Regions from separate parts of the Sphaerochaeta sp. UBA5836 genome, predicted to be linked through region 1. Evidence: riboswitches for the same ligand, from Rfam matches in the RefSeq annotation. Region 1 holds a riboswitch; the other holds the start of a gene.
The links. Region 1 has a riboswitch for cobalamin ahead of B3F49_RS11985 (ABC transporter substrate-binding protein). Riboswitches for the same ligand answer to the same signal wherever they lie in the genome.
Positions count from the first base shown of each region.

Region 2: it holds a riboswitch for cobalamin, as region 1 does, so the genes downstream of both, B3F49_RS01145 (ribonucleoside triphosphate reductase) here and B3F49_RS11985 (ABC transporter substrate-binding protein) in region 1, are expected to answer to the same signal.

Region 1 covers NZ_DJGW01000114.1:46,009-53,349, reverse strand. Annotated here, with positions in the region: partial or broken gene B3F49_RS12005 (hypothetical protein) at 1-235, opposite strand, end outside; gene B3F49_RS12000 (lysophospholipid acyltransferase family protein) at 238-909, opposite strand; gene B3F49_RS11995 (ABC transporter ATP-binding protein) at 906-1,676, opposite strand; gene B3F49_RS11990 (FecCD family ABC transporter permease) at 1,669-2,649, opposite strand; gene B3F49_RS11985 (ABC transporter substrate-binding protein) at 2,646-3,518, opposite strand; cobalamin riboswitch at 3,573-3,772, opposite strand; gene rnhA (ribonuclease HI) at 3,812-4,261, shown strand; gene B3F49_RS11975 (chromate transporter) at 4,258-4,812, shown strand; gene B3F49_RS11970 (chromate transporter) at 4,809-5,354, shown strand; gene B3F49_RS11965 (tetratricopeptide repeat protein) at 5,320-5,898, opposite strand; gene B3F49_RS11960 (uracil phosphoribosyltransferase) at 5,898-6,962, opposite strand; gene B3F49_RS11955 (adenylate kinase) at 7,150-7,341, shown strand, end outside.
Region 2 covers NZ_DJGW01000015.1:1,379-8,719, forward strand. Annotated here, with positions in the region: gene B3F49_RS01140 (anaerobic ribonucleoside-triphosphate reductase activating protein) at 1-659, opposite strand, end outside; gene B3F49_RS01145 (ribonucleoside triphosphate reductase) at 656-2,731, opposite strand; cobalamin riboswitch at 2,801-2,989, opposite strand; gene jag (RNA-binding cell elongation regulator Jag/EloR) at 3,060-3,755, opposite strand; gene yidC (membrane protein insertase YidC) at 3,809-5,623, opposite strand; gene rnpA (ribonuclease P protein component) at 5,727-6,077, opposite strand; gene rpmH (50S ribosomal protein L34) at 6,058-6,225, opposite strand; gene B3F49_RS01170 (DUF721 domain-containing protein) at 6,334-6,585, opposite strand; gene recF (DNA replication/repair protein RecF) at 6,651-7,341, opposite strand, start outside.

The DNA.
Region 1 (7,341 bases):
GGGAAACCAGCCAAATGGCGATAAAGGCGGAAACACAGTCTACAATGCCGTTGAAAACAGAATTCGGATGGTAGGCTTGCTTGGGACCGAAGGAATCGGCGTTGTAGTTGAAACGGAACGAAGTACCGTTCTTCAACTCCGCCTTGAAGCTCAGCTTCTGTACCGAATCTGCATGCTCGGCAATCTCCTGCACCTGGGTCTTGAATTCGGAAAATGCGCGTTGTAGGTCTTCCATGGTCAACTCCAGAATTTGTCGGTCTTGATTTCTCGAATCAAGGCTTCGATTCGTATGCCAAGCTCATCAAGAATGCTCTGACAAGCCTTGTCTCGGTCCACCTCGGCCAACGAAAGAGCCGCTTTGAACTCCATCGGTTTTCCGATATTTGCATAGTAGTTGCGGCTTACCACCGTCATGGTTCTGCCGGCAGTCCTGCTCATCTTGTTTTTCACCCGTCGCTTGGGGGCGATGAGCCCGATGGGGATGACAGGGCAGGGATGGGAAAGGTATATCTCTGCGATGCCCCGTTTGAAAGCCATCAAGGTCTCTTGGGTGTTCAATCCGCCTTCGGGGAAAATGTACACACTCTCTCCTTTTTGCAGGTATGATACCGCCTTTGCAACCACCTGTTTGCGATCTTCCTTGGTGAGAGCCGGAATCTGTTCAGTCCATCCTAGGAACGACCCTACAACAGGAATCCCGAAACCGGGTCCGATGACGATATGCAGCACATCATCGGACAAGGTGGTCACAAAATGCACATCGCTGCTGCTGAAATGGTTGGAACAAAAAATCTTCGGACCGCTTGGAAGCTCGCACTCCTGCCAGGTTTGGAAATCGTAGGAGAGTGCGAGAATGATTTTCACCACCTTGCGGTAGGTGCGATGTAAAAAGAGGCGAAACACATTCATGGTGATGAGGCCTTGTAGGTAGGAAGCCAGAGCATCCGATTCAGGGTCGGATCGTACACCTGATGGGCTTTGATATCATACACATTCTCAAGAAGGCTTTCGGTGAACACCGTTTCGGTGGAACCGTATGCGACAACCTTTCCTTGTTGCAGCACCAACGCTGTTTGGCTGTAAATCTGCACCAGCAAGAGATCGTGCAATACACATACTACCGTATAGCCTTTCTCCACCAAACGGCAGAGCAGTTCCATGATCGAACGCTGATGCTTGACATCCAGATGGTTGACCGGCTCATCGAGCAACAGAATCTTTCCCTGTTGGCAGAGGGCGCGGGCCAGCAGGACGCGCTGTAGTTCGCCTCCGCTTAGTTCGGTTACCAGCTTGTCCTTGAGATGCACGATATCGCATTCCAGCAAGGCTTGTTCAACGCTGTGGTTGCTGTCCTCACCCCCATAGGCATATCGCCCCATGCTGACTGCTTCGGTGACAGTGAAGGCATAGTCGAGCTTGCCGTTCTGGGCGACAAAACCCAGTTGCTTTGCCAGATCCTTTTGACTGAGGGAAGCCACGTTGCGACCTTCGACCAAGACGTTTCCTGCTGCAGGCTTCAAATGTTTGTAGATGAACTTGAGCAGCGTCGATTTGCCGCTCCCATTGGGACCTGTCAGAGCGATGAACGTGCCTCTTGGCAGCTTCAGGTTCAAATCTTCAAAGACAGGATGGGTGTCATAGCCTCCACCCAGGTGTGAAAACTCAAGGCTATCCATAGAAGTACCTCCCGCGGTGAAGCAGGTAGAGGAAGAGGGGAACACCCAACATGCTGGTTATGATTCCCACTGGAAGTTCTCCCGAGGGAAGCAGAATCCTGGAAATGGTATCGCTGGCAAGCAGAAGCAAGCCGCCGAGCAGGCTCGAGGGAAACAACAGCTTCTGATGCTTGGGGCCGATTATCAGGCGGGTGGCATGGGGTGCCATCAGGCCGATGAAGCCGATGACTCCATAGTAGGATACGCATAAGGCGGTGGCAAAGGAAGCAAGCAGCAAAAAAAGCAGGCGGGTCCTTCTCACGGAAAGTCCTCCCGCCCGTGCTGAAAGCTCGTCAAGCAGGAGCATGTCCATGCTCTGGTGATTCAAGGAGAGTGGAATGAACAAGATGATCCATGCAAAAAGAACAACAACAACTTGCCCATAGGTGCTCGATGAGAAGCTTCCCAAGGTCCAGAAAAGGATTCTCTGGTATTGTTCCTTGTGCAGGAACATGAGCAGCGTCATTGCAGCGGAGAGAATGTAGTTCACCGCAACACCGGTGAGCAGCAAGGTGGTGCTGCTGCTTTTGCGTCTGGAGGCCAGGGCTACGATGAAAAGCGTGGTTCCAAGAGCACCAACCAATGCACTCACAGGCAGCCCCAACAGCGGTGCAAGGCCGATGAAGAGGGCTACCGCCACACCGAAGGATGCTCCCGAACTGATGCCTAAAATGAAGGGATCGGCCATGGGATTGCGCAACGCTGCCTGGAAAACCGCTCCGCTGAGCCCCAGGATTGCACCGGTAAGAAAGGATGAGAGAATTCTGGGAAGCCTGAGCTGAAGGATGATATAGGCTTTATTGGCGGATGCGCCTTTTCCCAGCAGGATGGCCACGGTGTCGGAGAGCTTGATGTTTGAAGGTCCCAAAGTCAAAGAGAGGAGCATGAGGGCCAAGGCTGTGCCTGCCAGGACGGGGACCAGCATCCGCTTCATTGCGCCTGCTCCTGATGGATGAGAACAAAGAGTTCTGCAAGCGCCTTGGCACTGCGGGGGCCCTGCCTGCTGATGAGGTCTGCATCGAAGAGCCTGATGCTGCCGCTGAGGTCGGCATACGGCTTGGTAGTGGTAAATTCCTTGAGCGTCTGTTCTCCCGTCTCTCCCCATCTCGGGGATAGCAGAATGACCTGCGGATCGTGGGCCATCAACAGTTCCTTGCTGTATGTCCAATTTTGGGCATCATCGGCAATATTGATCCCCCCTGCAAGCCAGACCATCTCGCTGAGAAACGTATCTTTGGTTGCACTTGAATCGAACGAACCAAAATCCAGGACGATATATACCGTGGGTTTTGGCAAAAGTTCTGCTTTCTGTACAATGGTACGAACATCGTTTTGCATGTTTAGGATCATCAATTCACCTTCCGCCTGTCTGCCGACCCTGTTTGCTATCTCACGAATGAGGGTATAGGTACCTTGAAAATCCTGTTGTGTTTCGAGGGCAAGTACATCGATACCGGCTTTCTGTACGGAAGAAAGAAATTGTTCCGGTACAAAAGCACTGCTGATGACAAGATTCGGTTCCAGCGAAAGCAGAGTCTCAAGCGAAGGGTTGTACAACGTACCCACCGAAGGAAGGGCGGCAGCCTCTTGAGGGTAGTTGCAGTAGTCGCTTCGACCGACCAGCAATGATCCGGCATCCAAGGCATACAAGGTCTCCGTTACATTGGGAGAAAGGCTGACGATCCGCAAACTCTCTTGTTGTGCCGGTTGTTCCTGGGCTCCTCCCGCTGCCAGACGGGGGATGACAAGACAGAGAAACAGTGAGAAAACGAGAAGCAGGTGCTTGAAAGAATTGCTGTGCATAACGCCCCTTGTAACACGGGCATGGAACATACCCTGACCTATACTCCGTAGGCCGTCGGAAATTATCCAATGTCAGGTCTCCTGGCTCAGGCATACCCAGAATCTGCGACTTCCCGCATGCATTGCAATGCAGTGTCTTTTTCAGCAGATTCCCAGCCTCTACAGTGGCGGGACCGCAGGGGCTTGAACCCCTTTCCCTTGGCATGGACAAGCCTATCCTACGGAGTTGTTCATCCATCTGTCAAGAGTTGCCGTGGTTGACCACAACCGACCTCTATATTACTATCCGGCCTATGAAGTACAACCAAATTGAGATCTATACCGATGGTGGGTGCCTAGGCAATCCAGGTCCCGGCGGGTGGGCGTATGTATTGAAGGCTGATGGTGTTTTTGAGAAAGAGGCCAGCGGAAATGAACGGAACACCACAAACAACCGCATGGAACTCACCGCGGTAATCGAGGCGTTGAAAGCGTGCCAGGCGCTCGGCGCTGAGGCAATTGTGATCAACACGGACAGCCAGTATGTGAAGAACGGCATCACCGGTTGGATCAAGAATTGGAAGGTCAACGGTTGGCGGACGGCTTCAAAGGATCCGGTGAAGAACAAGGAGTATTGGGTGGAGCTGGATCGTCTTAATGCAAGTCTTCCCGTCCATTGGAACTGGGTGAAAGGCCATGCAGGCATCGAGGGAAATGAGCGGTGCGACCAGTTGGTCCGCCAAGCGATGGAAGGCCTGGTATGAAAGGCCGTGATGTGAAGCTTTGGGACTTGTACCTCTCGTTCTTCAGAATCGGCGGGCTCACCTTCGGCGGCGGATATGCCATGCTTCCCATGCTTCAGCGGGAGGTCATCACCAAACATGGATGGGTGACCGAGGAAGAAGTGCTGGACATCTATGCCATCGGCCAATGCACACCGGGCATCATTGCCGTAAATACCGCTACGATGATCGGCTACCGCAAGCGGGGCATCCCGGGAGCAATCGTTGCGACCTTGGGGGAAGTGAGCCCATCGCTGATCATCATCTCCATCTTGGCAACGGTCCTGTTACATGTGCAGGATATAATCTGGGTCCAACGGGCGTTTGGAGGGATCAGGGTCGCCGTATGCGCCCTCATAACCCAATCGGTGATTACCCTCGCCAAGAAAAGCCTGATTGATGTTCCCACCATCCTGCTCTATCTGGCCGTAGTGATTTCTACGTTCTTCTTTGCCCTTTCCCCGATTCTGATAGTCCTTTTCGCCATCTTTTTCGGCCTCTGCGTGCAGGCAGTGAAACGGAGGGCCTCATGATATATCTTCAGTTGTTTTGGGAGTTCTTCAAAATCGGGCTCTTTTCCATCGGCGGAGGTCTGGCAACCCTGCCGTTTCTCTATGCGCTTGCAGAAACCCATCCTCATTGGCTGGCAGCCAAACAAATAGCCGACATGATCGCTGTCAGCGAATCGACCCCTGGGCCGATCGGCATCAACATGGCGACCTTTGCAGGATATCAGGCGGCTGGATTGGCCGGTGGCTTGATCGCCACCTTGGGTGAAATTACGCCCAGTGTCATCATCATTATCTTTATTGCTCGTTTTTTGGGAAGATTTGACAAGAACCTGTATGTCAAGGATGCGTTCTATGCTCTCAGACCTGCAGTGGTCGGCCTGATCTCGTATGCCGGTCTGATGTTGTTGTCGGCAACGGTTTTTCCCGATCAGGGGTTCAAGTTGAAGGAAGCCGTACTGTATGCAGTTCTTGTTGTTCTGGTGTTGCGGTTCAAAAAGGTGCATCCCTTGCTCTGGATTGTCCTCGGAGCTAGTGCGGGCCTTCTGTTTGTTCTTCCTTCGTAATAAACGAGAGGGCGCGTGCATACCAACTTTCTTTGCCTGCAAGCTGACTGAGCACAGCAAGGGCCCGCTTCTCATAAGCTTTGACATTGAGTAAGCCAAGGGCGAGACGTTCTGCTGTTTCTCTCTCGTTCCAGCGAAGCGCTGCTTCCATCACCTCGGCCTGTGTTTCATAGGAGCCCGGATCGATGGCAAACAGGCGTTCATACGTTTCCAACGCTTTCTTGTACTGTGATTGTTCACTATAGGCTTGGGCCTTGAGAAGCAAAAAGGAGAGGTTGAAGTCAAACTCACCAAAGGCTTCTTCGCTGAGTTTGACCACCCTCTCATAGTCCCCCTCCAAAAAGAGGGACAAGAGATAGTTGTATCGATACGTGTGGTTGTCCTTGTCTTTCCCGCTTGCCTTCGCAAACGATGCACCGGCTGCCGAAAAATCACGGGCCATGAGTTGCTCATACCCCTCGGATGCAAGCCTTTCTGCCTGATAGGACCGGCAGGAAACGAGCAACAGTGAACAACCTAGAACCAGCAGCAACAGCTTTCTCATTAGTTTTCCAGTACAGTCTTCTCAATCTCCCTCACCTGTGAACGGTAGAGGTTGGTGATGGAACTGCCATAGTCGGCGATGAGCTGGATGATGTTGCGGGGGTTGTCATGCTCATCCTTGCCGTTGAGACGATCTCCGGCGTCACCGAGGCCCGGCAATATATAGGCGGCATCGTTGAGCACAGGGTCCATCCACAGTGTATAGACCTCGGCACCCTCGATGGCGCGTGCAATGCGCAAGGATCCCTTGAGTGCACTGATGACGTTGATGAATTTCACCGACTTGGGCTGTATCTTGTTGTCCTTCAGATATTTGACGATTGTTACCAGCGATCCGCCGGTGGCATTCATCGGGTCGGCAAAAATCAAGTCCTTTCCATCCAGGGATGCGAGATCGAAGTAGGATTTGTCCAAATCGAGGAAGTAATCCATGTTGGACTCCTTCTTTGAATCGTCACGCTTGATCTTGAACAGTGCGAACGGGGTGACAAAGTCGTTTGAAGAGTACTCCTGAATCTCCTTGCTGAGAATCATGCTCGGCAGAAGGGCGCCTCTGAGCATCACGCACATGACACTGTTGTGAATGAAAGAGTCAACATCGGGAATCCGGTGTACTGCATAATTGCGTACCGGATCGGTCACCGGAGTCTTGGTGATGATCGATCGTTTGGTGGGTAGGGCGGCATCGGCATAGACATGGGAGAAGAGCATCTCGTAGGCACGCTGGATGTAGTACAAGAATTCTTCATGTTCGGTTGATGGATCGCGCAGCTTGGAGATAAGCCGGCTTGCCTGACCATGCTGTTCCCGAGGTGTCTCAAACGAGTAGACGTGGATGTTCGGCTCCTCTTGGCAGATGTTTTTCAGAAAGCGACCAATCTCACCGGCGCTTCCAACCAATCCTTTCCGAGCTTCCTCAAGCTGCATCACATCGCTGGCTGTCTCTAAAATGGAACAGTAGTGAACAGACTTCTTGTAGAGTTCATCGGCATGGGCGATTTTCTCTTTATCTGTTTCCTTGAGATACCCGTCAAGGTCTGTGGCATGAAGGACAATTTTATTCATCAGTGCTTTTCTCCTGTATCGATAGGGATTCTACCCGATGCCTGCGCTTTATACAAGGAAAGAGTGAACCCTTGGCACAAGCAGCTGTCACCGTTTTTTGCATCATCTCTCGATATTTTCTGCAGCAGTGGTGCAAAAATGGGTCGATTATGCTAGCATGGTTGCATCTTCTGTTGTGAGGTGAACCATGAATCTAGTATTTCTCGGCCCTCCGGGTGCCGGAAAAGGGACCATAGCGTCCGAAGCAAAGAATCACTTTGACATCCCCCATATCTCCACCGGGGATTTGTTTCGCAGCCACATCAAGGGCGGCACCGAGTTGGGAAAACAGGTACAAGCTATCCTGGCAAGCGGCGAACTCGTTCCTGACTCCGTCACC
Region 2 (7,341 bases), on a different contig from region 1:
TTCAGTTCAACCTCCCTTCGTGACATGCAGGGGAGGTTGATTCGTTTTTCATCCTCACGCTTGTACTGCTTGGGAAGACGATACTCCTGCAGATACCAACGTACAACCGGAGGATGCTCCTTGACCATGCAGATGAGGTCCTCGATGGACAACGTTGGCACAAGAGTCGTTCTCACCTCATAGGAAAAGTCCGGATGGTTCTTTTGGTACCCATTGAGGAGAGCCACGCTCTGCTTCACAGCAAGAGCATCGGCGCTTCTGCCTGCTATCTCAGCATACCGTTTACATGGAGCTTTCACATCCACGGCAACATACGAAAGCAAGTTGGAATCGAGCAACTGTGCTACGACCTCAGGTCTGCTGCCGTTGGTATCCAATTTGACTGCAAACCCAAGATTCCTGATACTTTCAATGAAGGAGAGCAGGTCTCCCTGCAACGTGGGTTCACCGCCGCTTACCACCACGGCATCTATGAAACCCTTTCGCTCCAGCAAGAACGATTCTATCTCTTGATGGCTTATTTCATCTGATTTCTCACATAAAAGTGACCTGTTGTGGCAATAGAAGCAGTCATAATTGCATCCTTGGCAGAAGAATACGGTACAAAGCTTTTGTGGGTAATCAAGCAGGGAGCAAGCTTCCAATCCTGCAATATTCATGATACTTCTACCTCAAAAAACATTCGTTGACGGTGTTCCTCCTGCTTGCCCGCATGGAAATCCCCCTTCGGTCTGAGATATCCCACCACCCTTGTCCACACCTCGGTAGCCGATCCGCAAAAGGGACATTGTTCCACTTCCCCATCCAGATACCCGTGGTTCCTGCAGGTGGAAAAAGTGGGGGTGAGAGACAGGTAGGGAAGCTTGTACCGGCTGAACGTCGTTTTGACCAACTGCTTTGCAACTTCCACATCCTTGATCCGTTGGGCCAGATAGAGATGCAGAACGGTCCCACCGGTATACTTGCACTGCAGTGCATCCTGTTTTTCCAGCGTTTCAAACAGGTCGGAAGTATAGCCGACCGGCAGCTGGGAAGAGTTGGTATAGTAGCCGACTTTCTCTCCAGCAGTAATGATATCGGGATACAGGATGGTATCGAGGCGGGCCAACCTGTAACTGGCTCCCTCGGCAGGGGTGGCTTCGAGGTTGTAGAAGTTGCCCGTGTCGTTCTGGAAGCCACTGATGAGCTCTCTCAACTCATCCAGCACCCGCAAGGCAAACTCCTGTCCCTCTTGGGTGACCAAGGAGCCCTGCCGCCCGAAGAGATTCAGGCAGGCCTCCTCCATCCCAACGATGCCGATGGTGCTGAAATGGTTCGCCCAATACTTGCCAAGCCTTTGTTTTACATCGACCAAGGATCCTTGGCTGAACGGATACATGCCCCGCTCGGTCTCGGCTTCGATGACTTTCCGCTTTATTTCAAGACTCTGTTTGGCAAGCTCTGCAAGCTTGGGCAGCTTTTGGAAGAACATCTGCTCAGAGCCTGTCTCATAAGCCAGTCTCGGAAGATTGAGCGTTACCACCCCAATCGAGCCGGTAAGAGGATTCGATCCGAACAATCCGCCGCCGCGTTTTCTGAGTTGGGAAGTATCGAGGCGGAGTCTGCAGCACATGGAAAGGGCATCCTCGGGTGAAAGATCGCTGTTCACATAGTTGGAGAAGTAGGGGATTCCGTATTTTGCGGTCATGGAAAAAATGGCATCCACCACCTTGCTTTCCCAAGGAAAATCCTTGGTTACCTTGTAGGTGGGAATCGGAAAGGTGAACACCCTGGACGAAGCATCTCCCTCTTCCATGACTTCACAGAAGGCAAGATTAAGGATTTCCATCTCCTTCTCAAACATCCCATATGTCTCTGTTTGAGCCACACCTCCTTTGATAACCGGAACATCATGCAGCGAGGATGGGACGACCAAGTCGAATGTCAGATTCGAAAAGGGGCATTGGAATCCGACGCGGGTCGGAACATTGAGATTGAAGATGAACTCCTGGAGAGCCTGCTTCACATCGTGGTAGGAGAGATTGTCGTAGCGAATGAATGGAGCAGCATAGGTGTCGAAAGAGGACCAGGCTTGAGCCCCTGCACACTCCCCCTGAAAGGTGAAGGTAGCATTGACGATTTGTCCAAGAAATGAACGTAGATGCTTTGCAGGTTTGCTGCTGACCTTTCCATCAACGCCCCCGAATCCATTGACCAACAACTGCCTCAGGTCCCAGCCACAGCAATACGGGCCAAAAAATCCGAGGTCATGGAGGTGGAAGGCTCCGCTTTCATGCGCCGCCTTGATTTCTTTTGGATAGATTTCATTGAGCCAGTACTGTTCGGTGAAGCGTTCACGAATGAAGTTGTTCATACCGTTTACCGATCGACGGGTATTGGCATTTTCCTTGGTCTGCCAGGTGGTTTGATTCAAGTAGGAGTCAAAGAGCGCATTGGTTGCCTTGATGAGAGCATTGCCCTCACGAACTCGCTCGCGCTGGCTGCGATACAGGATGTAGGCTTTCGCCGTCTCCTTGGCACCACTGTCCATCAAGGCTTGTTCGACCAGGTCCTGGATTTGTTCCACCGTAATTGGGTTGACGTCCTTCATGTTGGCGAGGACCAACGCTGCCACTTTTATGGCATCGACATCCTGATGAGCAGCAGTTGCTGCCTTGTTGATTGCATTGATGATTTTCTGAACCTCGCAGAGAACCACCTGCCCGTCCCGTTTGACCACCTGCTTTTGCATGGGTTCCTCCTGACGGAGAATGAACAAAGAGACGGTGCTTTGATTGCACACGCCCCTGTCATGCTCCGTGACGGCGTGTCTGTACAGGCAAGGTCTTCTGGCTCAGGTTCATCGACTACGCTGCCTTCCCGGATTGCTCCAGTGGCTGTTAGCGTAGTCTCCCCTTTACAGCGGCGGGACCGCGCGGGCTTTTCACCCACTTCCCTTTTCCTATACACACAAGATATAGTGTTTAGTACCATACGGTACACTACTCACAGTAGGACTGATGTTGTATCTTGTCAAGGCATTTGATAAAAAAAAAGGGGGACAAAAGTCCCCAGTGTTGTCATTGTCTTTGATTGGTGATTCGAATCTGCTTGTACAGCCCCTCGCCTTCACTCTTGGTCTCCACTCCCCCGAAATCATTGAGGGCTGTATGCACCAACCGTCTTTCATACGGGTTCATCGGCTCAAGCAATCTGCTCCGGCCGCTCTTTTTTACCTGTTCTGCGGTCTTGAACGCCATTCTGATCAACTGCTCCTCGTGACGCATGCGATAGTTTTCACTATCGATGATCACTTTCAAATCAGGGTCGATCTGACCGGCGAACACATTGGCCAGCAGCTGGATGGCATCAAGATTCTTACCCTTGCGGCCGATGATGATACTGGAGTTGTCACTCTCAATATTCAGGCCGAGCTTGCGGGCCTTGCGGAAGGAGATGGATACCTTGCCCTGATATCCCATCTTCTCAAGAATGGTTGCAACGAACAGCAAAAGCTTGTCCTCAAGGTCGCTGTTGATCGGAGCATCAAGCTCATCCTCATCCTCATCCTGCGCACCCTGTACTTCGTAACCCTCTTCAGGAACATCGTTCTCATCTTCAAAGTGAATTCTGATCTTTACATTGCTTTTCTTGAACAGTCCCTTGCGGACAGGCTCGACGATTTCCACATCGAAATCTTCCCGTTCAATGTGCAGTTCTTCTATTGCCTTTGCAATAGCTTCCTGCTCGGTACGTCCTTCGAATTCTTTCATCATATAGCTACTCCGTTCGGGGGACCGGGTCCCCCGGATAATATTTCTTGTGGGAACTAGGTCCGTTTCTTTCCCTTGGGACCTGGGAATTGCTGCACAGAGGCGCTCTTCTTCTCTGCTGCCTCCCTGCTCTTCTTCTTGTTGGTATACAACTGTTGGAAGATGGAGAGTGCGTTCATGACCGACCAGTAGAGAATCAAACCGGAGGGTGCATTGTACAGGACAAAGAAGAACATCAACGGCATGCCGTAGGTCATAAACTTCATCATGCCCTGCTGGCTTCCTGAAGTCGAGGCATTCTGGGTGATTTTCATCGAGTAGATCATGCTGACCGTGTAAATGATCGGCAGTAGGTGCAACTGATTGCCCAGGAAGGGAAGATTGAAACCAAAGGTGAATACCGTATCCGGCATGGAAAGGTCAGGAATCCAACCGGGAATGAACATGGCTCCGCGAAGTTCAAAGTGCTTGTTGAGCAGTCCATAGAAGGCAATGAGAATCGGGAACTGGAGCAGCATCGGCAGACAGCCGCCCATCGGATTGATTTTTTCCTTCTTGTACAAAGCAGCCATCTCTTCGTTCTGCTTGGTCGGATTATCCGGATACTTCTCCTTGATCTCCGCCATTTTCGGGGAGAGGGAAGCCATCTTTGCCGTAGACTCCATACCCTTCTTGGAGATGGGATACAACACCAGCTTGAGCAGGAAGGTCAGGATGATGATGCCCACACCATAGTTGGGAATCACCTTGTACAACAGGTTCAGGATGGTCTTCAGAATGGTCTCAAGCCAACCAAGCCAGGAGCTGCTGTCCAATGCCTGTTCCAGCTGGAGGTTGGCTACCCCGAAACTGTTCAGGGAAGCATCATTGTAGATGATCATGTCACCCTTCAGCTGCGGCCCTGCATAGAATCGGAAGGTGTCGGTTTGCGATGCACTTTTGATGGAAGGCCGGGTCAGGAAGATGCTCGATTCAAGCGGCAGGCCTGCATCACTGTCCTCCATGAGGCTGACGGTATAGTTGGTGGCATCGGGAATAGCAATCAGGGAGAAGTACTTGCCGACCAAAGCGACCCAGGAGAGGGGCTTGGTGGTGGTATAGGCACCATTGCTGAGCTTGACCTGGTTCTTCTTGGAAGATCCATCTTCCTTGATGTAGAACCTTCTGTAGTTGTAGTTGTTGTCAAGAGAAGCAAACGACGGGCCGATCTGCGGCTCAAAAGCCAGGGTATAGGCAGCATTCTCGAAGGAGAGGGGGACAGCCTTGTTCACACTGTTCTTGGTAGCAACATCGATCTGGAACAAGTAGTCCTCGTTGCCGAAGGTGTAGGTCTTGGTGATGGTGAACGGATCGCCTGCACTCTTTCCATCTTCAGAAAGGAGGGCGAACTCCTGGGTGAAAATTACTTTGTTCCCGCTGATCTGATACCTGAAATTGGCATCGATGGGGTTGGTCTTGTCTTTTCCTGCATAGAGCAGGAACGCATCGTTGGATTGTGGACTTTTGAAAAGCAGTTCCACCGGCTGCCCGTTGTCAAGGTGTTTCTTCAGCTTGAAGGAGGAGACAGAGGCGCCGTTGGGATTGAACTCAACAATGAAGTACTCGGTTGAGAAGGTGAAGGGTGCACTGGAACCCTGATTTCCCACCGATACCAAAGACCCCGGCAGATTGCTGTTCCAAGCAATGTTGGAGGGAATCTGTGAATACTGGGCGGGTTCCAACGTGGTGGTTGCGGCATTTGGTTGCTGGACTACTTGCTGCTGGGCTGCCTGTTCTACAGGAGCGGGGGCGAAGAATGTGGTTTGAATGGTCATACCGATTGTAATGACCAAAACGGAAAGGACTATGGCTAGAATGGTATTTTTGTCCATATCTGCTCCTGATGATGAGGTGTGGTGAGAAAACGTTCACAGGAAAGATAGGCACATAACGAATTTTTGCAACAACAGGAGTGGGAAAGACTAAAAAATAGTCTTAAGGCTTGAGGAAAACCCCAGCCTTTTCACAGAGTGAGAGGAGTTGTTTTTTTTGGGATGTATGGTCATCAACCTTTCCTGGATATACGATGAATGCAAAATCGTAACCGGGAATCATCCGAGGCTTTTCATTTCGCCAGATTTCCTTGATCTGTCTGCGTATTCTGTTACGCTCAACAGCGCTTCCATAGTGACGGACGGGTATTACTACAATCCGGTCAAGATCCAGCTGGTTTTGGCTAACAATCAGTTTTAAACCACGGCAGGTGTATGTCCTGCCGGTTTTAAAAATTCGGTCAATCTCCGGTTTACGCTTTACAATTTCTTGTTTAGAAAGGCTTCTTCTCATCACATACGGACAGCTTGTGTCTGCCTTTGGCTCTCCTGCGGGCCAATACCAGGCGTCCGCCCTTTGTTGCCATACGAGCCCTGAATCCGAACTTTCTGTTTCTCTTGACTTTGCTGGGCTGGTAGGTTCTTTTTCCTTTGTAACTCATGAGATATTCTCCAATTTTACATCGCTTAACGCGGATATTTTCTAGTGTAGCGGAGGATGATCCTCCGAGTGGTGCAGTATAATGAGCAACTGTCGTTACGTCAAGTAACTAGGCGCTCAGCATCTGTATCGATTTGATCCCCAATGATGGGTATTTCTTGGTAATTAAAGCAAGTATCTTTTTTTGCTGCATGAGTGCAATCTGTGCCCAAGAAGGATGATCAGCACGAAGAACCAACGTTGTCCCTTTGATTTCCACAATTTTTACATGGGGATACAGTCGATTCCCAACGATTTTCTGCCACTCAAAACCAATGGCCGCCTTGGGATTGTCACTTCGGATATCAAGCGACCGCAACACGTAGTCCAAGACTTCTCTTCCTTGCAGAGGTTCCCCTTCCTTGCATAACCTGGGCTTCCTGTCCTTCATGAGCGTAAAAACCTTCCTTGTTGGACAGTATAGAACAAAGAGCCTTCATCGGCCAGCTCCGAAAAATAGTGTTCTTCAGGCAGAAATGTAAAAAAGGCCTGGCAGTACGTCTGCATCAACTGCAAAAACTGCTCACGCTTCTTGAAATCCAACTCCAAAAGCACATCATCTACAAGGATCAACGGCTCTTTTCCGGTTTTTTTCTGGAAAAATGCCATCTGGGCTGTTCTAAAAATCAAGGATGCCAATCGCAGCTGCCCGGTGGAACCTGTTTGGGAAAAAGGCTTGCAATCCTCCATGACAAGAAACCTGTCACGGTGAATGCCGCTGGTTGTGGTAAGCAGGCTCAAGTCACGGCTTCTGGTGCGGGCCAGGTGGTCGACAATTTCCTCTTCGGTTGCACAATCGCTCCACGATGGATGATACTCAATATGCACATCGAGCGAGCTTTCTGAAACATTTTTGTACATCAAGGGAAAAATCTGGTCGAACTCATACACTGCATGCGTTCGTTCCCTTTGGATGGCAAGCCCGTATTTTGCAAGCTGGAGATCATACAGGTCCAACAATTCAAGAATTCCATCCTTGATTGCCTGATTGCGCTGACGAAGGATCAGACGATACCGCCTCAAATCATCGAAAAAAAGCGGGTTGTACATGCTCATCGTCTGATCGAAGAACCTTCTT